Regions from separate parts of the Alkaliphilus flagellatus genome, predicted to be linked through region 2. Evidence: riboswitches for the same ligand, from Rfam matches in the RefSeq annotation. Region 2 holds a riboswitch; the other holds the start of a gene.

Region 1 (12,365 bases), on a different contig from region 2:
ACTTTTCCTGAAACTGGTAGATATGAGTCAGAAGCTGCCTTTACAGACTCAACAACACCAAAAACATCACCTTTGTCAAACTCATCTCCAACTTCTGGCATTTCAATATACACGATTTCTCCTAATGCATGTTGTGCATAGTCTGTAACTCCAATGTAAGCCTTATTTCCTTCTACCTTTACCCACTCGTGATCATTTGAATATAAAAGTCCTTCTACAATTTTCATACCATACTCCTCCTTGAATTGTTTTTATTATCTTTTATTTCTTTAGATATTTATTTAAAGTTATTTTTTCGTATGCTTATCATAGAACTTTTTACCAACTACCTCTGCCTTTAAAGTTCTCTTTCTAACTTTAATTTCTATTGGTGTACCTAAGGCTGCATACTCAGCATCAACTAGAGCAAAACCAATATTTTTCTTCAGACTTGGAGAATTATACCCAGTAGTTACAAAGCCTATAACCTTTCCATCGGCCATCACTTCGTATCCATGTCTAGGTACTCCATTTTCTTTCATTTCAAATCCCACTAGTTTTCTCTTTAATCCCTCTTCTTTTTGCTTAACAAGGGCATCCTTACCAATAAAGTCAGTTTTATTTAACTTTACAAAAAAGCCTAATCCTGCTTCTAGAGGACTAATATCCTGAGAGATTTCATTGCCATAAAGAGGTAAGGCAACTTCAAATCTTAAGGTATCTCTTGCTCCAAGTCCTGCTGGCCTTAATCCTTTATCTTTACCAACTTCCATAAGCTTTTCCCATAAAGAATCAGCATCTTTATGATCTAAGTAAATTTCAAAACCATCTTCCCCAGTATAGCCTGTTCTTGAAACAAGACAGTTAGCACCATTTATATTTACATCTCTCTTTAAATAGAAGAACTTTATTTCTGAAAGATCTGTGTCAGTAAGCTCTTGCAATATTTCTTGAGCCTTCGGTCCTTGAATAGCAATTTCTGATACATCATCAGAAATATTAATTATTTCTGCATCATATTTACCTAAGTTTTGCTTCATCCACTCATAATCTTTATCAGCATTGCTTGCATTAACTACTAAATAGTAATGATTATTGTTAAACTTATAAACTAAAAGGTCATCCACTACTCCTCCATCTGGGTAACACATGAATGTATAAAGAATTTGATTATCTTCAAGCACAGATATGTCATTTGTAACTAGGTACTGAACAAAATCCTCTGCTTGATTCCCCTTTACTTCGATTTCCCCCATGTGAGATACATCGAATATTCCTGCTGCTGTTCTTACTGCTTCATGTTCAGCTGTTAATCCCTCAAACTGTACTGACATTTCCCATCCTGAATAATCAACTAATTTGCCGCCATGTCTCTTGTGTGCTTCATACAAGGATGTTCTGCGCAGCTCGGTCATAAATATCTCCTCCTCTTTTATAATAGTTTACCCTAAATTAAAGCTAGTACATCATTTTAATTAATAGTATGAGGAAATTCCTCCATACAAAATTATTCCCAAATTTAAAATATATTCTAATAATTTATGCAAAAAATAAGAACATAATGGAATAGTAAGAAAATCTGCCATCATGTCCTCTGTATTTTTGCCTGAGAGTTTCTACACTAAAATGTATTTCTCCTACGGCGCCGTATATACGGGCTCTTCAGAGTTCCATCAAACAACGATCCTTCTGCCTGAAAGTTTCTGCAAAAAAATCGGCATCTTTTACATTGCTTCTTCGGCTACCCTAGTGGATATCTCTCGTTGTTATCATCTGGTACTGTATGTATGTTTTTTATATAACTTTCTATAAGACAATAATACATCTTTTAGAATATTTTTTCAACTCCTGATATTTTTTTATCACGTATTATTTTTTGAATACTTTAAATTGGATATAAATTTCATATGATTATCACATAAAAGATATACAAATATAAAATAATGCCCTTTTATATGTTTATTCTAAATAATAAAATTAAAAAAAAATCAAGAATAAGCACCTATGTCTATACCCTTGATTTTTATTTTAATTAACATACTTTATTAGCCTTCTTTTCATATTTTCCACTAACATATTTATCAATAGCCTCAGCTACATGCTTCGAATATTTTACTGCCTCTACAACAGTTCTCGCTCCAGTAACAACATCCCCAGATGCAAAAACTCCTTCTTTAGTAGTTCTGCCATGTTCATCTACTATTGCTAACCCTCTTTCGTTTACTTCTATTCCTTTTGTTGTTGATATTATATTAGTTCTAGGTCCTTGGCTAACTGCAACCATAATAGAGTTACACTCAAATAAGCTTTCAGAACCATCTACAGTAACAAGTCTTTCTCCAGCTTCGTCAGCTACCATCTTAGTTTCAATATAAATTATGCCTTCCTCTGTAATTTCAACAGGAGCCCTATACAACTCAAACTTAACTCCATCTACTTTAGCATATTCTATTTCATGATTAGTTGCAGGCATATCTTCAGTGCCTCTCCTATACATTATAGTAACCTCTTTAGAACCTTTTCTAATAGCTGTTCTAGCTACATCCATTGCAACGTTTCCACCACCAATAACGCACACCTTATTCCCTAATTTATATACATCAGGGTTTTTTAAATAATCAATTGCAAAATGAACATGTCCTAAGCTTTCACCTCTAATATTTAGCTTTTTAGGTTGCCATACACCTGTACCGATAAATATAGCATCAAATCCGTCTCTAAACAACTCTTCAATGGTTATTCTAGAACCTACTAATACGTTAGGCCTAATTACGACCCCTAGCTCTACTAATCTATTTTTAATTTTATCTAAAATATCTTTAGGTAATCTAAACTCTGGAATTCCGTATCTAAGCATTCCGCCTATCTTATCTTTAGCTTCGAATATTGTAATATTATATCCCTTTAAGGCTAGCAGTAAGGCTATAGTGATACCTGCTGGACCAGAACCTATTATTCCAATATTACCTTTACGTTTCTTATCTGGTTTTAAATCTATTAAATTTAAACTATAGTCTGAAATATAGTTCTCTATATCACCTATTTTAACAGGACTTGATTTTATTCCTAATATACAACTACCCTCACATTGTCTTTCATGGGGGCATACTAAAGAGCACACTACAGATAATGGATTGTTCTCAAATACAATTTTTCCAGCCCCATTAATGTCTCCTTCTAAAAACAAATTGATCATTTCTTTTATAGGGGTATTGATAGGACACCCTTTTTGACATCTTGGATTTTTACATTGCAAACATTTTTTTGCCTTATCTATTACATGTTCTGCCATAATATCAACTCCTATAACTTTTAGATAATTCAGGCTATATATTTCATTAATAACTATATAATAATGCTCCCATACTATAATAGAAAATATTACTTAACTTTGCAATAGTAATAAGTAAATATGACCTACTATTTTTTACAAACTCCATAAAAATGTCTTATAAATATATAAACATTGATTATTTAATATGTTACATTAGTTATAAAAGTCGTAAAAATCAGTTAATAATACTTTAGTAATTAGAAAACCTATATTTTTTATTTCAATAAAAAAGACCCTTATCTAAGGGTCCTATTGTGGAACTGGAGCATCTACTGGACATACATTTGCACAAGCTCCACATTCGATACATGTTGCAGCATCTATAACATATTTGTCTGAGCCAGCTGTAATAGCATCTACTGGACATTCTGGTTCACAAGAACCACAGCTAATACACTCATCAGTAATTACATAAGCCATCATAACCACCTCCTAGGGTAATGTATAAATCATTCTATATAAGCTTTTCCTTTTATTATTATTACATACTATATAAATCTATATTTCATCTAGTTTTTTCAATTCAGATTTTAGCTCTTCTGGAATATCTAATTCATCTTCTACCTCAACTTCAACTTCTTTAACCTTAGTTACATCATGTAAAAAGTAGGATTTAATTTCTCCATTATTATCATTAGGATTATTAATTTTAACCTTTACAAACTCTAACAATACATTAGCTTCAACTACAATACCTTCTCCATCTGGAGTTAAGACTATAGAGCCTACACTCGGTAGTTTTTGTAGGATTTGTGCATATACATCATGTTCATATTTTAAGCAACAAAATAATCGACCACAAATACCCGAAATTTTAGCAGGATTTAAAGAAAGATTTTGATCCTTAGCCATTTTAATTGAAACTGGTTCAAAATCGCCAAGCCAAGTGGAACAGCAAAGAGATCTACCACATGGACCAATTCCTCCGAGCATTTTTGCCTCGTCTCTTACACCTATTTGTCTTAGTTCTATTCTTGTTTTAAAAACAGCAGCTAAATCCTTTACTAACTCTCTAAAATCAACCCTACCATCTGCAGTAAAATAGAAGATGACTTTATTATTATCAAATGTATACTCAACATCTACTAGATTCATATCTAGGTCATGTTTTCGGATTTTTTCAGTACAAACTTCTAGGGCTTCCTTTTCTTTTATCTTATTCTCTGTATGCTGATTTTCATCTTCTTCTGTGGCAATACGGATAACGGATTTTAAAGGACTAACAATATCTTCTTCTAAAACCTGCTTTGGCCCAACTACAACCTGTCCAAATTCTACCCCTCTAGCAGTTTCAACAATAACAAAATCATTTTTATTTATTTCTATGTCGCTAGGATCAAAATAGTATATCTTTCCTGCCTTTTTGAATCTTACTCCTACAACCGTTACCATTTAGATAATACCTCCTGGATATTTAAAAGCATTACTTCTATATTCAAGTGAAATTGAACATTGCTTTTCAAATTATTTTTTGCTTTTTCTATTATAAAAATAATATCTCTAACTTTCCCTAAATCTATTCCTTTTACCTGAAAATCTATCACTTCTTTTTTATCTACATTTATTACAAGATCCATACTTCCTGTTTCCTTATATACCATAAGATCCCTATACCAGCTAATCATAAGATCAAAAATCTCTTCAGTATGTGGTCTTTGTTCCTCGAAAAACGAAATTTGATCTAATATGATAAGGAGTTTTGTACCCATTAAATTGTTACATAGTTTAATAACCCCTTCTCTTCTTTGATGAAAATCAGGGTTGTCTAATAATTCGATTGCTCTACCTACAATACCTCCAGAAAAAGCCGCAAGCATCTGTGCCTTCTCCATATCAATATTTTTATTATTAATTAAATATGATTTTATATCCTCTAAACGTACAGGATTTAGCTTTATGGTTTGACATCTAGAAACAATTGTAGGCAGTAGGCTATTTCCCTTTGTAGTTAGCAGAATTAAAGTAACATAAAGAGGAGGTTCTTCTAATGTTTTTAAAAGAGCATTTTGTGCTTGTATATTCATTTTATCTGCATTACATATAATATAGGCTTTTCGTGTGCCTTCATAGGGCTTTAGTTGTATATCCTTTATAAGCTCCCGTATTTCATCAACCTTTATTGTTCCTTTACCTTCAATTACTTTAATTTCAGGATGGTTACCACTGCTTACCTTTACACAACTACTACATTTGCCACATGGCCTGTCCTTATTACTATTGCAAACTAGAGCAGAGGCTAGTTCTAGAGCTATAGCTTTTTTCCCTAGTCCTTCTGCTCCCTCAAACAAATAGGCATGGGCCACTTGGTCATGCTCTAGAGCTCGTTTTAAGCTCTCTATAGCTTTTTCCTGCCCAACAATACCTTTAAAGGCCATTCTCTGTCCCTACTTTCTACTACAGTTTTAAATGTTTTTCTATATCTACAACAAATATTGTTGCTCCTCCAACCTTAACCTCTATAGGATATGGAATAAAAACTCCTGCAGCTCCAGATATTGGAGTTGGTGAAGTAACCATCTGATTTCTTGTTTCGCAATTATTTTTAATAATTTCAATAACCCTATCTACTTTATCATCTTCTACACCGATTAACAGTGTTGTATTTCCAGCCTTTAAAAATCCCCCTGTAGTAGCCAATTTAGTCACCATGAACTTATCTTTAGTTAAATCATCTATAAGATGGTGAACATCCTCATCGTGAACAATAGCAATAATTAATTTCATAAAATTATTCCTCCCCTATTAATATTTTTAATTTACTTTCAATATCCTTACTTATGTCTTCAATAGATTGATTCCCACTAATAACCTTAATACGCTCTGGATACATATTAATAAGCTCCATATATCCTTCATAAACTTTTCTATGGAAATCTAATTTTTCCTGCTCCAATCTATCTACTTCTTTTGTAGCCTTAATACGTTTTAATCCCACTTCAGGATCTATATCTAGTAAAATAGTAAGATTAGGCCTTAGTCCGTTGGTAGCAAAGTCATTAATGTTTCTAATAGATTCTAGCCCTATACCCCTACCTTTTCCTTGGTAAACCATACTTGAATCTACAAATCTATCGCATAGTACAACCTTTCCCTCATTAAGAGCTGGAATAATAAGCTCTGCCACATGTTGTGCTCTAGAAGCTGCATATAATAGAGCTTCAGTAATATCTGACATTTCTTGATGGTTTTTATCCAAGATTAACCCTCTAATTTTCTCTCCTATTACAGTTCCTCCAGGCTCTCTTGTTAATAATACTTCATACCCTTTTTTTTCTAAAAATCTCTTAATAAAAGGAATTTGTGTAGATTTCCCAGCACCATCTGGACCTTCTATAGTAATAAATAATCCTTTGTTCACCTAATCACCTCATATGCTATTTTATTTTATACTTTGTTCGATGGTTAATAGTTCTAAAACTCCATAAGAACTAAGTCCTTGCTTATTCTATAGATTGACCTATGCTAATATTTCAATCCACTGGTAACTAGCATCTTTAAGTCCTAAAATCTCTTTACCAGACTTAATAATAGCTGTAACATATTCTATAACCTCATCATTAATTTTTTCTCCTGGAACAATTAATGGGATACCTGGTGGATATGGTATTATAGATTCCCCACTAGTATAGCCGCTACTTTCCTTGAGTAATACTCTTTTCTTATTCTTATATAAAGCTTGCCTTGGAGTAAAAACCTGTTCAGGTATTTTATATATAAAAGATTGTAAGTCATAAAAGCCTTTATTTGTTTCTTCTTTAGAAATTATATCAAGAGCACTTAGCAACCTGTAAAAATCTTGTGTGTCATTAGCAATTGATGTTACTGCCAATACACCATAATTATTAGACAGTTCCATCTGTATATTAAATTCATCTCTAAGTCTTTGTTCCAGCCTATATCCTGTAATACCTTTTAATCCAAACCATAGTCGAGTAGGGTCTATAGCATGGACTCCATTAATCCCTATTATATCCTTACTCATTATACTTACTTTGTCTAGTTTATAAACCATTTCCCTAAAATTATTAATGTTTTCAAGTAAATCTTTCATTAAATATTTACCCTCAGTTTCATAAACCATAACCGCAAAATCTAAAGAAGATAATAATAAGTATGATGGACTGCTACTTTGATGGATTCTAAGCATAAACTTCAGTTTTTCCCTATCTATTCTATCTCCCTGCACATGGAGCATAGAGCTTTGTGTAAAGGAAGGTAATGTTTTATGAGTGCTTTGCACCACTCCATCTGCTCCACAGCTTAAGGCAGATGGAGGTAAATATTCACTTAATCCAAAGTGTGCGCCGTGAGCTTCATCTATTAATAGTATTTTATCATATTTATGTACTATTTCCCTTATTTTTTTTAAATCACATGCAATACCATGATAAGTTGGATAAGTAAGTACTACTGCTTTAATATCACTATGCTCTATCAATTGTTTTTCAATATCTTCTGGTAATATTCCCATTGCAATTCCTTGTTCTTCATCCATATTAGGATAAACATATGTTGGTACTAAATCGCCCAGTATACTAGCATTTATTACTGACTGATGACAATTCCTATCTATAAGTATTTTATCTCCCGGACAGGTGGATGCCATTATCATACTGTATATACCAGCTGTACTACCATTTACCAAAAAAAATGTCTCCTCACTTTTAAAAATTTTGCTAGCCTTATCCTGACTTTGTCTAATTATATCTTTAGCATTATGCAGGTTATCAGTTCCAGGAATTTCTGTAGTATCTAAGCTATATACAATATCTTGAAAGTTTTTATATGAAATTTTATTATAAATCCTCCCATTTTTGTGCCCTGGGACATGAAATGATACTATGTCTTGATTATTTAGTTTTAATAGTTGATCTATAATAGGAGCACTAGTCATTTTTTACCTCCTTTTTTTACTTTAGTTATGTAATATCATAATACGACTTTATATATATTATTCGAGAGAAAAAAATTTTCCCCTTTCAATGTATAAAACCTTTATCTTTTAGAAATAATATTACTACAGACTATGTCTGTGTAATATATAAGTCAATGTAAAGTCTTAGAAATCAAAATATTGATAGTAGTGTAGGATTTTTTCATTTTCTATGTAAAATGTTCTTAGAAAAGGATGGTGACTGCTAATGAGAGAAAATAAAATTACCAACTTAAAGGAATTTTTAATGGCTTATGGTAGTAAAAAGTCAGATATAGAAATCTCCCAAATGCTTTCCGTCCCTATAGAACAAGTTAAAAGTGAAAGAGGAAAAATATCCTTTGAAAATATGAAAAACAAAATTGGAAGTTACTAGGTTTAAGTAAAATTATGTGTTCCTATTGAGTTTAGAATTTATGATAATTTTTTTAAGTGTTAAAATATCGTCTGATATTGTAATTTTCACTTAAATAGTAATGGGATTTCCTAAAAGGAAATCCCATTACTATTTACATTTATATTAATAAAAACACCTTTCCAAATATCCTTAATGCTTCTTTTAATTACTTCATATTTAAGTTCATCAACTGATGGAGATATTATTTCCAGTTCACACTCTCTACATATGTATTTATTAAGTATAATAATTCCTTCGTTATCTTCTTTATTGCAAAGATGACACTGTAATCTCTCATCCATATATATCCACCAACCTTATAAAAAAATTTTGACTTTACGTTCTCAGGCATAAGCCTCAGATGTTAAATAAGTATATTCTCTTGAAACTTTGTACAACTTTCTGCCATAGTTATTATAATAACTTGTTTTACCTTTTATTTTGCCCTATATTTACTATGTTATTCACTATTCCTGTACATTGTTCGAAACAAATTTGACTTAATCAATAAAAAAATCTATCCCCATTCATGTGGAAATAGACTATTTTATAACTCTTAATTTTACTGGCAATAACTCATCCGAATCTTTATAATAAGATCTGGTTGTAACATGTTTTTGCTTTGCTTTAGGTTTAGGTTTTAAACATTCAAGTAAGTTTTGACGTAAAGCTAAAATTAATATGAATACTGGTATAGTAATTAGTCCTAAAAAAGCGATACCTATAAGCATTTGAAACATTAATGTCACCCCTTAAATACTATCTTAAGGGATAATTCTACATAAGCTTGTAAAATCCTGCAACATTTCCTGGGAAATATGTATTATTTGTTGAAAGCTTGAGATTTTTTTCGAAAAAAGTATGGACACAGGGCTAAAATTAATAATATGACGAAAACTATCAATGTTTGCAAGGAAAATATATTATCTATTTGATCACCTAAAAATGTATAAAGTATCACCTTAGGGAATGCACCTAATAGGGTGCCAATACAAAACTGCTTGTAAGACATATGAGATATCCCTGAACCATAACTAACAGGATCAAAAGGAAAAGCTGGTGATACCCTCATTACAAATAATCCTCTTATTACCTGATCACTACTTAAACTATTTATTTTACTTAAATACTTATTTCCGAATATCTTTTTAAATGGTTTTTGAAACCTTCTTGCCAAAAAAAACGATAGGGATGAAGCAGCCATTAGTCCTGCTAATGTATATATACTTCCTCTAATAGTTCCAAAAATAACACCACCGCTAATGAACATAATGGTAGTTGGGATAAATAAAAACGGTCTAATAGAATTTATTAAAATATATACTAATATTCCTAGTATGCCGAAGGATTCGACAATATGCTGTATATATTCTACATTAAAACCAGGCCTGTGTATGCTTTGTTTTTCTAATTTATATATTATGAAAATTACTATTAATATACTTAAAGCAGTTAATAATTTTTTTTTAGTCGACATAAGCTATAACCCCTCTAATGCAAAATATATTATACCTATAATAACTTTTTATTATATAACTCTAATATATTTACATACACTGTTTTAAATACCATCTATTAGATATAACATAGACTTCTGTCGGAGCTCTTTAGATTAAGAAGCTTGCTGAAATATCATTTTATAAAAATATATTAAGAATACTCATACATTCCTGTGCGTTATAAAGCAAAAACACCTGTCCTGTACAGGTGTTTTGCTTTATCTAAAACTGAAAATAAATGAATGAACTTTGTTCTCTTTGAGTAAACATTACTAAGGTTATAAATATCATTACATAAGCCGCTGCCCTAATATAGTCTGGGCAATAAACCCTCCATGTATTAATAAGTTTATATGCATTGTTTCGTATAGCAAATTCCACAAAATGTAGAAACCATAAAAATGCAATAAATCCAAAGTAAAAAATATATATACTACTGAATCTAATATCTGAGAAAGATATCATCTTCCATACCATACGAATAGCATCTTGTAGGCTCTGTGCCCTAAAGAATACCCAACCAATAGTAGTTAATTGAAAGAATACAAATACAGTAATCCATCTATAAGCCTTACTTTTAATAAATGTTAGATTTCTGCCTTTTAACATACGAGTATATACTTTATGGGCTACACTAAGAAGTCCATGATAAATACCCCAAACAATAAAACCCCAAGCTGCTCCATGCCATAGACCAGAAAGAGTCATAGCAGTTAATAAAAATACACATTGCATAGGAAATCCTCTTCTAGAGCCTCCTAATGGAATATAAATATAATCTTTTATCCAAGATGACAATGTAATATGCCATCTCTTCCAAAATTCCGATGCATTTCCACTTAGATAAGGTGTCTTGAAGTTAATCGCCATTTTTAATCCAAATAAATGGCCAATACCTACGGCAATTTCGCTGTAGGAAGAAAAATCAAAGTAAATTTGAAAGGCAAACAGGTATGCTGCAAACCAAGAATCTAATGTTCCTAACTGGCTAGCTTGACCAAAATAATATTGAACCTTAGGGGCTAGTATATCTGCAAATACTAGCTTTTTAGTCATACCCATTGCAATATAATATAGTCCATATCTAATATTTTTTTCATCATATTTAATTTCTTTCAACCTTTCAACCTGTGGTAAAAATTCTTCTCCACGCATAATCGGACCTGCAATTAATTGGGCAAAAAATGCAATAAATACCCAAAACTCAACAAAAGATTTACAAGGTTCTATATCCTTTCTCCAAACATCTACTATATATGCTATAAGCTGGAATGTATAAAAAGAAATACCAACAGGCAGTATAATTTTTGCTAATAAAGCGTCCTGCCATGGAAAATGAATATTAAGAGCCATCTCAATATTTTTTAAAATAAATCCTGTATATTTAAAAAACGCTAGGTTACTCAAGTTAACAATAATTGCAATTAGATAGTATATCCTTCCATTTGAAGACGATAACTTACGAGAGCAATAATAGGTTATTAAAGATGCAATTAAAAATATTAAAAGATACCCAAATCCCGATACACCATAAAATACTAAGTTAGCTATTGCTAACATCCATAATCTTTTCTTTGGAAAAAGATAGAATAAAATAAAAGCTATAATTAATAGAAAAATAAATTCAAAGCTGTGAAAAAGCATAGGCTTCTCCCTCCATCTAATAGTTTCTTATCTACTTAAGATTCCACACTGTTATTTGATCCCATAATAAATCCGCTAAATACTTATATCCATCAGAGGTATAGTGAACCTGGTCGGAAAAGAAATCAAAAGATATCTTACCATAATAATTAATATACTTAACTGGCTTTTCTTCGAAGTATTCATCGATCATCTTGACATTTTTAAAATAATTTTCTTTATCTAAATATTCTCCTACCAGTTCCTCGTTAATAGGAGCTAAATATATGAGTGTGTTCTTTCCTTCTTGAAGATTAATAATTTTATCAAGAAGGTGTATTTGTGTGTTTGTATTATCCATTATAAACGGAGTAGAATTAAACCCAACTTGATATTCATATTCTCCCAATAGATCCTTTAAAAAAGGTTTTTCATACCATGGCTGTACTGGCTCACTAGCATATACAACATGACCTCTAAGCTTCCCTAATTGTTCCTTTATATAAACCTGTAAATAATCCTTATATTGAAAAAGAGGTATGTTTTCATAAAGCTTGTCTTTAATATTTTGAGCCAAAGCTACAATTTGTGATTGTTTTT
Region 2 (12,365 bases):
CATCTTTTAACTTAGCAACCATTTGCTCAGTTATTAAAGGATGCTTGTTTAACTTTTCCTTAACCATACTTGTAAAAGATTTATTTAGTTTTACTAAATCAAATACATCGGATATTTTCATAAGAGCGATAAATTCATCTTGAGGCATTATCTCACCTAACTTACCTTCTCTCGTTGCCCCTTCTACTTGTTTGTTATACCAAGGAGTTTCATAGTTGTTTAATTCTTCAGGTTTCATTGATCCGATATAAACTTGGTTAGGAGGATAGGTTACAACCTCTTCAAAACTACGTAAATGCTTAGGGACTTGCTTTAAATATTCAGAATTTGGATTTACTGATTTTTCAATCGTTTGTGTAGTACCATTGTGAAGAATCATGTCTGGTGTATGTACTAGAACATAACCAGCAGCCTTTGCTACAGCATATGACATAATAGACACCTCCAAGGAATTTTTTAATCTATTATAGATATACTAAATACATTTTTTTGTATTTATAAATAAATTTCATACAGCTTGACAATGCATCCAGTATATATTTAAATAGATGGGTGAGCAAACACCCATCTATTTAATTTATATTTTATTTCTAATATGAAAACCTTATTCAAATACTGTTTGCCCATCTACTTCTGTTGTTAGAGCATCAAGAGCTTTTTGCACAAGCTTTCTTCTTAATGCTTTTTCTTCATTAGGGTCTAGATTAGGGTTACCTAATGGGTGAGGAATAGCAATTGTAGGTACGATTCTGTTAGCACCAACAGTTAGTGATATTGGTACTACCGTACACATATGAACTACAGGTATTCCTGCTCTCTCAATTTCTTTTACCATTGTTGCACCGCAACGTGTACAGGTGCCTCATGTTGAGGTGAGTATAACTGCACCTACACCATCAGCTAATAATTCTTTTGCAAATTCAGCAGCAAATTTCTTAGAGCTTGCAACGGAAGTACCATTTCCAACTGTGGTATAGAAGTATTTGTGCAACTCTCCAATAATACCTTCTTTTTCCATATCCCTTAAAACATCTACAGGGATTACTCTATCTGAATCAATGTTAGCATATACTGGGTCATATCCACCATGAGCAGTTTCATGATCTGCCTCTGTTAAATCATTAAATCCAGAAATGTCATATTTACCATATTTAGAAGCACTTGAGGATTCAATTCTATCTGGGTTGCCTTTAGGTACAATACCACCAGAAGTTACTATTGCAATTTTCATATTACTTAGGTTCTTAACAGCAGCATTTGGTTCAACTCTATCAAAGTCAGGCATTGGATATTCTGTTACAAATTCTTCGCCTTTTAACTTTTTAAGAAGCATATTAACCGCTCTTGTTGCACCTCTTTCTTCTGCAAAGTAATTTTTTCTAATACCTCTAGATATATATTTATCTTCTTCAGGTGATCCAATTTCTTCACCTCTTAATAGTTTAAGAGCAAATGATGACATTGCAGGTACAGCTTTTCTCATTGCTGCAGCTGAGTTTCCAGTTTCGATAATGTAAATACTCTTTTTAAACATATCTGCACCTGGGTTTTCAATATACATACCTGTTAAAACAGGAATTCCCAATTCATCATTTATCGCTTTTGAAATAGTTCCGCAAGCAACACCATATCTACCAGCATTAAATGCAGGCCCTGCAATAAATAAATCTGGATTGTATTTTTTAACCATTTCAATGATTTCAGCCTTAGCTTCTTCAAGATTTTCGTTGAAATAGGAGTCACCACAAATAATAGTTGCTACAATTTCAGCTTCCTCTTTTATAGCTGCATTTAAAGCCATACCAGGACCTACTACTCCTTCTCTTAGCTCAGGCTTGATATCAGCTTTTTCTTCTCCACCGATTCCAGCGAAAAACTGATTTATATAATGAACAACTTTTTTCTTGCTCATACTTTCCCCCCTCTCTCATTTTTAACGGGAATTATTTATCAACACGAATTAATCGTTATACTTAGAAAACTCACTTCTAATATTAGTCATTTCTTCGATGATAGAATCAACGTCAAGCACCATTTCCATCATACCAATTTGATCATCATAAACTTCTGCGTCCACTTCATCTTTAAATTGTGGCTCAACTACATGAAAAACTCTTAGTCCTAACTGGACTCCCGCTAATGAACCTGCAAAGGTTGGATCTCCTGCTGTAACAGTTTCTGCTGCTAATCCAGATGCTTCAGCTTCTGCCGCACCCAAAAGTACTACAACATTATCTGCTCCATATTTTTCAGTTAGATCCTTTACTCTTTGTTGATTTTCAAGGTCCATAGCACCCGCAGCGGTTCAGACAAAACATTCTGTAGCTGAAAATACTACTTCTGCCCCAGTACCCTTTAGGCATTCTTCAATAGCTGGACCCGGAATTCCATCTCTATCGCCGATAATGATGATCTTTTTTCCATCAAATCTTGCCATACAGCTTCATCCTCTCTACATTATTATATTATTATTTAATTTTTAAATTTTTCGAATTTTTCAATTGTGAATATCATATAATTTGTTATTAGAAACCTTTAGATGTTAATTTACCAAATCCTGTTTCGTTAGTAGCACCTGTTATTGCTTGTATTTCTACTTCAATGCTTCCATCTTCTCTTAAACTACCAGAGAAACCTCCTGCAATTTTATCAACGTAATCTGTTGTTCCTATAATCTTTTTCATTGGAGGTAGTACAATAACCTCATTAGCATTACCATTAGTTACAACAGCATCAGCTTTTGGATCTGCATCCGCTAAAGATTGAGAAGCGCCATCTCTACCAGCATATTCGTCAGTAACAATAACTGTTTTAATGCCTTCATTTTCAATCTTTTTACAGTTCATAATAAGATCTGTATCAGGGTTACCAAAACCTTCTTGAGATACAATAACACCATCTAATCCTAAGAACTTAGCTAATTTAGCAGTCCAATTTGAAGATCTTTCTTTATCTGCAAGGTAAACATTTTCGTTTGTAATAATTACTCCAACAAAGTTTATTTCTTTACCATGCTTCTCATATAGATCTTCTATAATTCCATTGTTTAAATGGACATAAGTTGGATTTTTATCGCAAGCAGAAACGCAGTTACCACTTACAATAGCACCATCCATTATTTCTGTTGGATAAAGGATGGTAGGTACTATTTTCTTAGCATCTACTCCATATACATATGTATCATGAAGTAAACCTTGAGTTTGAAGCATGTAAACATATCCTATCTTTGGTAATTCAGGATACTTATTAGCTGATTCAAAGATAGGTTCTGTTTCATAAACTTTTACTTCATCAGGCTCTACATTTCTTGCAGCTTCACCTAAATACATAGCAGCTTTAAAGCCTATCATTCTTACAGCAGCCTCATGATCATATTGCTTTAAGCCATCAACTGGTTCTGCAACAACAACTATGTTGTGTAGTTGGGAAAATGGTGTATACTCTGCCCCAGGACCAGTCATATCGATGATACCTTCTTGGAAACCAACGATTTTACCTGCTGTTACTACTGCCACATTTTTTAAAGCATGTGTGCGGCCACTACCTACAGTATCAACCTTACTTATTACCCCTGGAAAAATCCCTCCAGGACCTTCAACTTTAACTCTAGGTTCAATAACGTCCTTAACTGGAGTAATTCTAACCTCTTCTCCTGGATGAGCTAATTCGATGTCGATGCTTTTAATATGTTCATCTCCACCAATTTCTTTAAGCATTTCATCCTTATTGACATAAAGTACGCCGTTTTCTACTTTAGTAGTATCTCCGAACTTTACATCATTAATGAAAATTTTTCCTAATTCTAAGCGCACAAGCTTCACCTCCCTTTATTTCTAAGGGCCTATAATTGAATACTTTCAATTCGTTCCCATTATAGGCCAGTTTAGTTATAAGTATTTTTTAATCATTGATTCAATATTTGCTCTTGTTGCATCATCCTTAGTTAATTCATCTACCTTTGCACCATTGTTATAGATAGCAATAGTAGGTAGACCTAGTACCTTTTCCTTAATGGCTAGCCTTCTTGCCTGAGTAGTGTTTAATTTAGTAAATTTAATTTTGTCACCATATTGCTCTTTTAACTCCATAATATCAGGCATTAATGCTTTGCATGGCTCACAACCATCACTCCAATAATCTACTAATACATACCCTTCAGCTTGAAGTACTTCACTTTCAAAAGTGTCTTTATCAACAGATATCATTTTCCTTCACCTCCTTAAAGTTGTATTAAACTTGTTATTCTAGTTCATTTTCTATATATTTTTCAGCTTGAATTGCTGCAATAGCTCCATCAGCAGCTGCTGTAATAACCTGTCTTAATGATTTTACCCTACAATCTCCTGCTGCAAACACACCCGGAACATTGGTTTTCATATTATCATCAGTTATTATATATCCAACTTCATCCATATTTATAATACCTTTAAATATTTCGGTCGCAGGGATATAACCAACAAATACAAATATACCAAAAGTTCCATCATCTTCGTTAGCTGTATACTCTGTAGTTTCACCAGTTTTTAAATTTTTAAATACTACACTCTCAACTATTCCATCGCCTTTAATTTCCGTTACAGTACTGTCCCATATAAAGTCAATTTTAGCATTGTTGAAAGCTTTATCTTGAATAGATTTAGCAGCTCTAAGCTCATCTCTTCTATGTACTATAGTTACTTTTCTAGCAAATTTAGTTAAGAAAATAGCTTCTTCAACAGCAGAGTCCCCTCCACCAATAACAAATACCTCTAGGTCTGTAAAAAAATCTGCATCACAAGTAGCGCAGTAGGATACTCCTTTACCAGTTAATTCTCTTTCTCCTGGCGCACCTATTGGCCTTGGGTTAGCTCCCGAGGCTATAATTATAGATTTAGCTTTATAAGTTGCTTTTTCTCCTACTAAAACCTTTATTGACTCATCTACTTTTATGTCTTTTATTGTATCTTTTTCAAACTTTGCTCCAAACTCATTACATTGCTCTACCATTCTATCTATTAATATTGGTCCTGTAGCATTTTGCATAGATCCTGGGTAGTTTGCAACTTCTTCTGTACTTACAATTTGCCCACCTGCTTTTTCCTTTTCTAAAATCAATGTTGACATTTTACCTCTAGCTGCATAAAGTCCAGCTGATAACCCAGCAGGTCCTCCACCTATTATAATTACATCATAAATGTTTTCCATGTGTTTCACTCCTTTGAATTTCGTATTTTATTAGTTTTTATGCTTAATTAAAAATAACACTTTAAATTAATGGAATTTGAGGCTAAAATATTGGCTAAGATTCTAATTAAATTGCCTCATACTTTCAATTGCACTGTCCAATAGTGTGCGATCAATTTCCATAAAATCTTTTAATATCTCATTATCCCACTTCTTAGGAGTCCTTATTCTAATAAATTTTTGAGCAGTACTAATGCTATCTTCTATAATCATTAAGGAATCAATATGTAAATCTTCTTTTTCACAGGATATGGCCAGACTTTTGTAAGGAGTTTCGTTAGGTTTAACACTACCTGATAAAGGGTGGGTTAACAGTCTGTGTCCTTCGTGTATTTTATTCCTTGCTAGGAATAAAACGTCTAAGTAATTTCCATCAACAAACTCTATATTATAATCGTTGTTATATTTTTGTCTAACTTCCATATTATTTGTAATAATTATTGCCTTCACCCAACTTTACCTCCGTAAATTTACTCTTTGAGTTATTTCCATAAAATTACTTAATTATACAAAAACAGAGCAACTAATACAACGCCTTGTTGTCATAGTTGCTCTGTTCATTAACCTGAGAGTTTCTTTCTCAAACTGCAGAAATTGCCCCATCGGTGCTAAATTACGCTTTTCAGAGTACCGTCCAAATACGGTCCTTTTGCCTGAGATATTCACTAAAAAATGGCGAACTTTTTAGCTTCTTCCTTCGGCGTTTAACATTTAAAATGTCAAATCTCTCCCGCATTTTTCTTCCAGTTACAATATTAAATTATTAGTATGCTAAATTTTTCTAAATGTCTATCTTCAATCACATTATAATATATATATTAGGCAGTAGCAACTACTTTTATTAAATTTTTACCCATGTTTTATTGACATTACATAAGAATGTTCAAATTGTCAAATTTATAACAAATTAAAATTTCTTAATAATTCATTCTGACTTTTCAGCATTTTATAACTTTTCGCTAACTTTAGCAATAACACATAGGTTAATCTATTTTTCTTATATCCAAAATGCGTTTAACTAAACACCATTGTTATTTAAACACCACATCCAATTAAATCTAATTTTTTGTACTTATATTTTAACTACTCAATAATGTAAAAAATAGCTAATGTACCTGGTCCAGCATGAGTTCCTATCGTACATCCTATTTCAGTAACAATCACTTCTTTTGGATTAAGCTCTCTTAGCACTTGATCCTTTAACACAGCTAAAGTTTCCGGACAGCTTGCATGAGAAATACCAACTACTTTATCCTCAAAATCTTTTCCACGCTGTTTTGCAAGCTCTATCATTTTACCTACTACTTTTTTACTTCCTCTTACTTTATCCAAAGGCTCAACTAATCCTTCTGCAACTGTTAAAATAGGCTTAATATTTAGCATAGTTGCTATTGTAGCTTTCATCGGGTTCAAACGACCACCTTTTTTCAAGTATTCTAAAGTATCAACAGTAAAAATATGGTCCACATTTAACTTAATTTTACTTAGTCTATTAATTATTTCATTTAAGCTTTTTCCTTCCTCTGCCATTTTTGCGGCCTCATATACAAACATTCCGCCACCGAAGGATAACCCCATAGTATCAAAAACCTGGATTTTATTGGTTTCTAATGAGTTTTTAGCTATTATTGCTGATTGATGTGTACCACTTGCCCTTGAAGAGCCATTTATACACAAAACTTCTTTGCCCTCACCTAATGCTTTTTCAAATATCTGCATAAAAGTATTCGGACTTATTTGAGAAGTCTTTGGTAGTTCTTCTGATTGTGTAAGTTTTTCATAAAATTGTGCGTTTGTTAAATCAACACCATCCCTATATTCTTTATCACCAAAAATAATAGTTAAAGGCATTACTATAATATTATGTTTTTCTACAATATCTTTAGGAACATCAATCATACTATCTGTAATAATTTGAATCTTACTCATTTTATCTCCTCCATTATTCTACTTAACTTATCTATTAATTAATTATTAATTGACTGTTTATTTAATTCCATTCTATACTTTATTTAATCAATTTACAATATTTTCTATGTTAAAAGCAAAAGTCATCCTACACTATCTAACATACTTATGTTGCACTTAAATTTTAAAATCTAACTAAAAATTTCACCTACTTAAAATACTTATAGTTCTAGCTTTCTTATATAGAATAAAAATAGAGTAGCCATAGCTACCCTATCTCATATTCGGATAATTATATTGTCGTAACACTTCATATACTACAATAGAAACAGAATTAGATAAATTTAATGATCTTGCTCTTTCTAAGTCTACCATAGGAATTCTTATGCAAGTTTCCTTGTTATTATTTAATATATCTTTTGGAATACCAGCAGTTTCTTTACCAAACATTATATAACAATCTTCCTTTGGGTATTCCATATCACTATGGGATTTTTCTGCTTTAGTTGTTGCATAGTATATTTTGGCATTAGAGTTCTTCTCTAAAAATTCTTTATAGCTGTTATAATACCTTAAGTCTAATATATCCCAATAGTCAAGTCCTGCACGCTTTACATGCTTTTCATCTATAGAAAACCCTAATGGACCTATTAAGTGAAGTACACTTCCTGTTGCAGCACAGGTTCTAGCAATATTTCCTGTATTTTGCGGAATTTCTGGTTCTAATAATACTACATGTAGCAATTTTTCTCCCCCTAACTATCATATGTTAAAAGTATACCACTGAATTATAACACAAAATCAAAGCTCAATTGTAATAAATTTTAATTGACTATGTAGTATTAATCAGCAAAAAAACTATACTCTGTATCAATAAGCTTAATAAACTGATCTAATTGATTAGTTGGCTCATGGCATACAAAGTTAGAGCAAACATGAGCAGTAGTTATGTCATCTTTCATTTTCTTATCTAATATATTAGAACCTATATTTTTTATTAGTTGATTATTTATATTAACAGCTACAGTTGTAAATGGCATGAATCTATTATTTATTTCCATAATCATTTCATTATATAAATCGTCCTTTTTATTAGCTACAATTACTACTTCTGTCTTTGGCGCAAAATAAAACAAAGTAGCAGTCATTAAAAATGTATGGGCATTAGGATGTTCTTTAGCACTATTTCCAAATGCATACAATAGTTTTTCTGTTAGTTCCTCTAATTTTGTGTCCCCTGTTAAACTAGCTAACCTAAGCATATTTAAAGCTGCCACACTATTTCCCGAAGGAATAGCACCATCATATACTTCCTTAGGTCTTATAACAAGTTGTTCTGCATCATGTCCATAAAGATAAAACCCTCCATCATTTTCATCCCAAAATAGCTTAATCATATCATAATTCAATTTAATAGCTTTTTCTAAAAAGTCTTCGTTAAGTGTAGCTTCATATAGCTCTAACAATCCCCAAATTAAAAATGCATAATCATCTATATAACCTAAATATGCAGAATGTCCATCTCTATATCTAGCTAATAGACGTCCATCTTCTCTAATAAGGTTTTTGAAGATAAACTCAGTAGCATCAGTGGCACCATTTAAATACTTTTCTTCACCTAAAACCCTATAACCATATGCCATAGCTGCTATCATAAGTCCATTCCAAGATGTAAGTATTTTATCATCCTTATGGGGATGGACTCTTTTGTTACGTATATCAAATAGCTTCCTATTCATAATCTCTAATTTGTTTTTTAACTCTTGATTTTGACCTATATCCTCTAAATCTTGATTTATCAAATTAGGTATATTATGTCCCTCAAAGTTACCTTTATTTGTTATATCATAATACTTACAATATATTTTAGCGTCATCTTTACCTAAAACATATTCAATTTTATCAACTGTCCACACATAAAACTTTCCTTCTATACCCTCAGAGTCTGCATCCTCTGCAGAATAAAACCCTCCTAAGGGCGAAGTCATATCTCTTAATACATATTCGAAGAGTTTTTCAGCAATCTCTTTATATATCTCTTTTCTTGTAGCATGGTAAGTTTCTAAATATACAATAGATAGCATAGCATTGTCATAAAGCATCTTTTCAAAATGAGGTACTAGCCACTTTCTATCTACAGAGTATCGTGCAAATCCATAACCAACGTGATCAAACATTCCACCTTTATACATTGCTTTCAAAGTATTTTCTACTATTTCTAGAGCCTTTTTCTCTTTAGTAGCCGACCAATACTTTAATAAAAAACTTAAATTATGAGGTGTTGGAAACTTCGGTTGCTTACCAAATCCTCCATATTGTGGATCATATAAATACTCTAACTCTTCAAAAGTTTTGTGTATAATGTCCTTTTCAACCTCTGTACTTCGTTTATTAGATTCCATACCTGCAATAGCTTCACTTATCTCTTTACTATTTTGTATAATTTCATCCTTTCGATCTTTCCACTGCTTTGAAATTTGAGTCAAGATATCCATTAACCCAGTATGTCCATACTTCTTATTCTTAGGAAAATAGGTTCCTGCATAAAAAGGTTTTTGATCTGGAGTAATAAATACAGTTAGAGGCCATCCTCCATGCCCAGTAAGAGCTTGGCAAAATGTCATATATATATTATCTATATCAGGTCTTTCTTCCCTATCTACTTTTATAGCTATAAAGTTTTCATTTAATAATTGAGCCACCTCTTCATCTTCAAAGGACTCCCTTTCCATTACGTGACACCAGTGACATGTGCTGTATCCTATACTCAGAAATATTGGCTTATCTTCTTCCTTAGCCTTTTCAAGCGCTTCTTCACCCCATGGATACCAATCTACAGGATTATATGCATGTTGAAGTAAATAAGGGGATTTTTCATTAATCAATCGATTAGGTATTTTATTATTAGGCATAACACCACCGTCTTTCATATTACATTTTTAAGTATTATTCCCTAAATAAAAAAGATTACTATAATTAATTTAATAGTAATCTTAGATGAATCCTTTATATTCTTTTTAATAGAGGTGATCTATTTATCACTTGCTTTATTCTTGATTATTTCGATTAGCGTTTTATAATTCTTAGTTTGGATCTTATCTTTATGAAAGACAATATGATTTACACTGATTAATTTAAAATCATTTACTTTCACCTCAAAAAGCTCTCCACTGCTAAGTTCGTTTTCCACTAATATTTTGGGCAACACACTTATCCCTAAGTTTTGCTTTACCGCATGGATTAAAGCCTGTGAATTTACACTTGTCCACTCTGGGTTTACAGTTATATTATGTAATAATAATGCACTGTCAAAAACATCACGAATGGCACTGCCTTCTTCCCTCAACAATAATCTTTCCTTTATTAACGTATTAACATCTACCGATTTTTCTAACACAAATTTATGTTCAGGCGAACAAAGTACTGCCAATCTATAGTTTGAAAATGGAATTTTTATTAACTCTTCCTTATAAATAACTCCCTCAATCAATCCTAAATCAATTTCATTCTTGAGTAGCATATTTTCAATATTTCTAGCATTATCAATTATAACCTTGGTGGGAGTATTCTTGCAAACCGTTTCAAAATTTGCTATTGCTTTAGGTAAAATAAAATTTGCAATGGTTATGCTTGATCCAATCTTGATAGTTGCATTGTCTTCTAATTCTTTAGAGTTTTGTTCCAAGTCATCATACAAATCTAAAAGCTTTATTGCTTTTCCTAAAAATAGTTTGCCTGTTTCATTTAAATAAAGTCTTCTTGAAATTCTATCAAATAAACAAATGCCTAAATAGCATTCTAGTTCATTGATTGCATGAGAAACTGCTGGCTGTGTCATAAACAGCTTTTCAGATGCCTTTGTAATACTCTCTTCTTCGCATACAGTTTTAAAAATACGCAAATGCCTCAAATTCACATGAATCTCTCCCTTACATTACTAATTAGTTATGTTTATTATAATATTATACTATTTTACTTATTATATTTCTATGAGTATAATATAAAAAGTCAATAATTTATATGTAGAGGAGAATTTTATCATTATGAAATCTAAAAAATTTAAACTCTATTTTTCCTTGTTTAGAATAATGTTTTCTATAAGTGCATTTACCTTTGGGGGAGGATACATTGTTATACCAATGATGCAAAAATACTTCGTAAATAATCTAAAGTTAATTAGTGAACAGGAACTACTAGATATGGCAGCAATTTCGCAGTCGACACCTGGTGCAATTGCAGTTAATATTTCTGTATTAGTAGGTTATCGTATTGCCGGAATTATAGGTGCAATCATTTGTTGTATCGGAACAGTCCTCCCCCCTTTGCTTATTTTATCTGTTATATCTTCTTGTTATAGTGTATTTCGAGATAATAGAGTTATTTCTTCAATCCTAAAAGGAATGGAGGCAGGCGTCGCCGCTACTATCGTGGATTTAGTCATTGATATGAGTAAAGGAATTTTAGATGAAAAAAATTGGTTGTTAACATTAATGGTTCCTGCTTCATTCTTCGCTAGTTTCTTTTTAAATATTAATGTTGTTTTAATTATTATTTTCTGCTCATTCCTATGTTTTGTACAAGCTTATTTGAAAAGCAGGAAAGGAGGGGCAAGGTATGACTAAAAATATAATTATTTTGTTAGTAAGTTTTTTACAGATTGGTTTATTTAGTATCGGTGGCGGTTATGCTACAATACCATTAATACAGGAACAAGTAGTTGATTTCCACCATTGGCTTACTTTGCAAGAATTCACTGATATTATTACAATCTCCCAAATGACCCCTGGGCCTTTAGCAGTTAACACTTCAACTTTTGTTGGAATACGCATTGCCGGTATATTCGGAGCTATAGTAGCCACATTAGGATGTATTCTATCTGGATTTATTCTTTCTATTATTTTATACAGGTTTTTCAGAAAACATAAAGATATAGATATCATTTCCAATATATTGAAAGGACTCCGCTCTACTTCTGTTGGACTTATTGCGGCTTCTGCATCTACAATCGTTTTGATTGCCTTTTGGGGCTCGCCATTACTCAATGTTAAAGCTGTTAATTTTAATATTACCGCTATCATTGTATTCATTATTTCTTTATTTTCACTAAGAAAGTATAAAATGAATCCAATATTTATTATTGTTCTAACAGGTATTATAGGCTTATTTTTTTATCGATGATGTTTGAGAAACACTAATCTCCATAATTATTAAAATATATTTTGGTTTTAGTAACC

Evidence for each region. A riboswitch is a leader RNA that binds a small molecule or an ion and turns the genes downstream of it on or off. The one in region 2 is predicted to bind glycine.
Region 1: it holds a riboswitch for glycine, as region 2 does, so the genes downstream of both, gcvT (glycine cleavage system aminomethyltransferase GcvT) here and KQI88_RS03255 (GrdX family protein) in region 2, are expected to answer to the same signal.

Annotation. Positions count from the first base shown of each region.
Region 1 is NZ_JAHLQK010000002.1:40,354-52,718, reverse strand. It holds gene gcvH (glycine cleavage system protein GcvH) at 1-227, opposite strand, end outside; gene gcvT (glycine cleavage system aminomethyltransferase GcvT) at 288-1,394, opposite strand; glycine riboswitch at 1,572-1,647, opposite strand; glycine riboswitch at 1,651-1,752, opposite strand; gene KQI88_RS05165 (NAD(P)-dependent oxidoreductase) at 2,012-3,271, opposite strand; gene KQI88_RS05160 (DUF362 domain-containing protein) at 3,563-3,733, opposite strand; gene KQI88_RS05155 (PSP1 domain-containing protein) at 3,812-4,705, opposite strand; gene holB (DNA polymerase III subunit delta') at 4,699-5,688, opposite strand; gene KQI88_RS05145 (cyclic-di-AMP receptor) at 5,708-6,037, opposite strand; gene tmk (dTMP kinase) at 6,042-6,671, opposite strand; gene KQI88_RS05135 (aminotransferase class I/II-fold pyridoxal phosphate-dependent enzyme) at 6,771-8,207, opposite strand; gene KQI88_RS05130 (hypothetical protein) at 8,455-8,622, shown strand; gene KQI88_RS05125 (sigma factor G inhibitor Gin) at 8,733-8,945, opposite strand; gene KQI88_RS05120 (hypothetical protein) at 9,186-9,383, opposite strand; gene KQI88_RS05115 (TVP38/TMEM64 family protein) at 9,467-10,120, opposite strand; gene KQI88_RS05110 (MBOAT family O-acyltransferase) at 10,365-11,786, opposite strand; gene KQI88_RS05105 (SGNH/GDSL hydrolase family protein) at 11,818-12,365, opposite strand, start outside.
Region 2 is NZ_JAHLQK010000001.1:706,098-718,462, reverse strand. It holds gene grdC (glycine/sarcosine/betaine reductase complex component C subunit beta) at 1-433, opposite strand, end outside; gene grdB (glycine reductase complex selenoprotein B) at 605-1,912, opposite strand; gene grdA (glycine/sarcosine/betaine reductase complex selenoprotein A) at 1,961-2,437, opposite strand; gene KQI88_RS03270 (glycine/sarcosine/betaine reductase component B subunit) at 2,526-3,812, opposite strand; gene trxA (thioredoxin TrxA) at 3,888-4,205, opposite strand; gene trxB (thioredoxin-disulfide reductase) at 4,240-5,184, opposite strand; gene KQI88_RS03255 (GrdX family protein) at 5,287-5,673, opposite strand; glycine riboswitch at 5,773-5,853, opposite strand; glycine riboswitch at 5,855-5,966, opposite strand; gene KQI88_RS03250 (DegV family protein) at 6,307-7,152, opposite strand; gene trmL (tRNA (uridine(34)/cytosine(34)/5-carboxymethylaminomethyluridine(34)-2'-O)-methyltransferase TrmL) at 7,405-7,875, opposite strand; gene KQI88_RS03240 (thioredoxin domain-containing protein) at 7,974-10,043, opposite strand; gene KQI88_RS03235 (LysR substrate-binding domain-containing protein) at 10,163-11,047, opposite strand; gene KQI88_RS03230 (chromate transporter) at 11,175-11,753, shown strand; gene KQI88_RS03225 (chromate transporter) at 11,746-12,309, shown strand.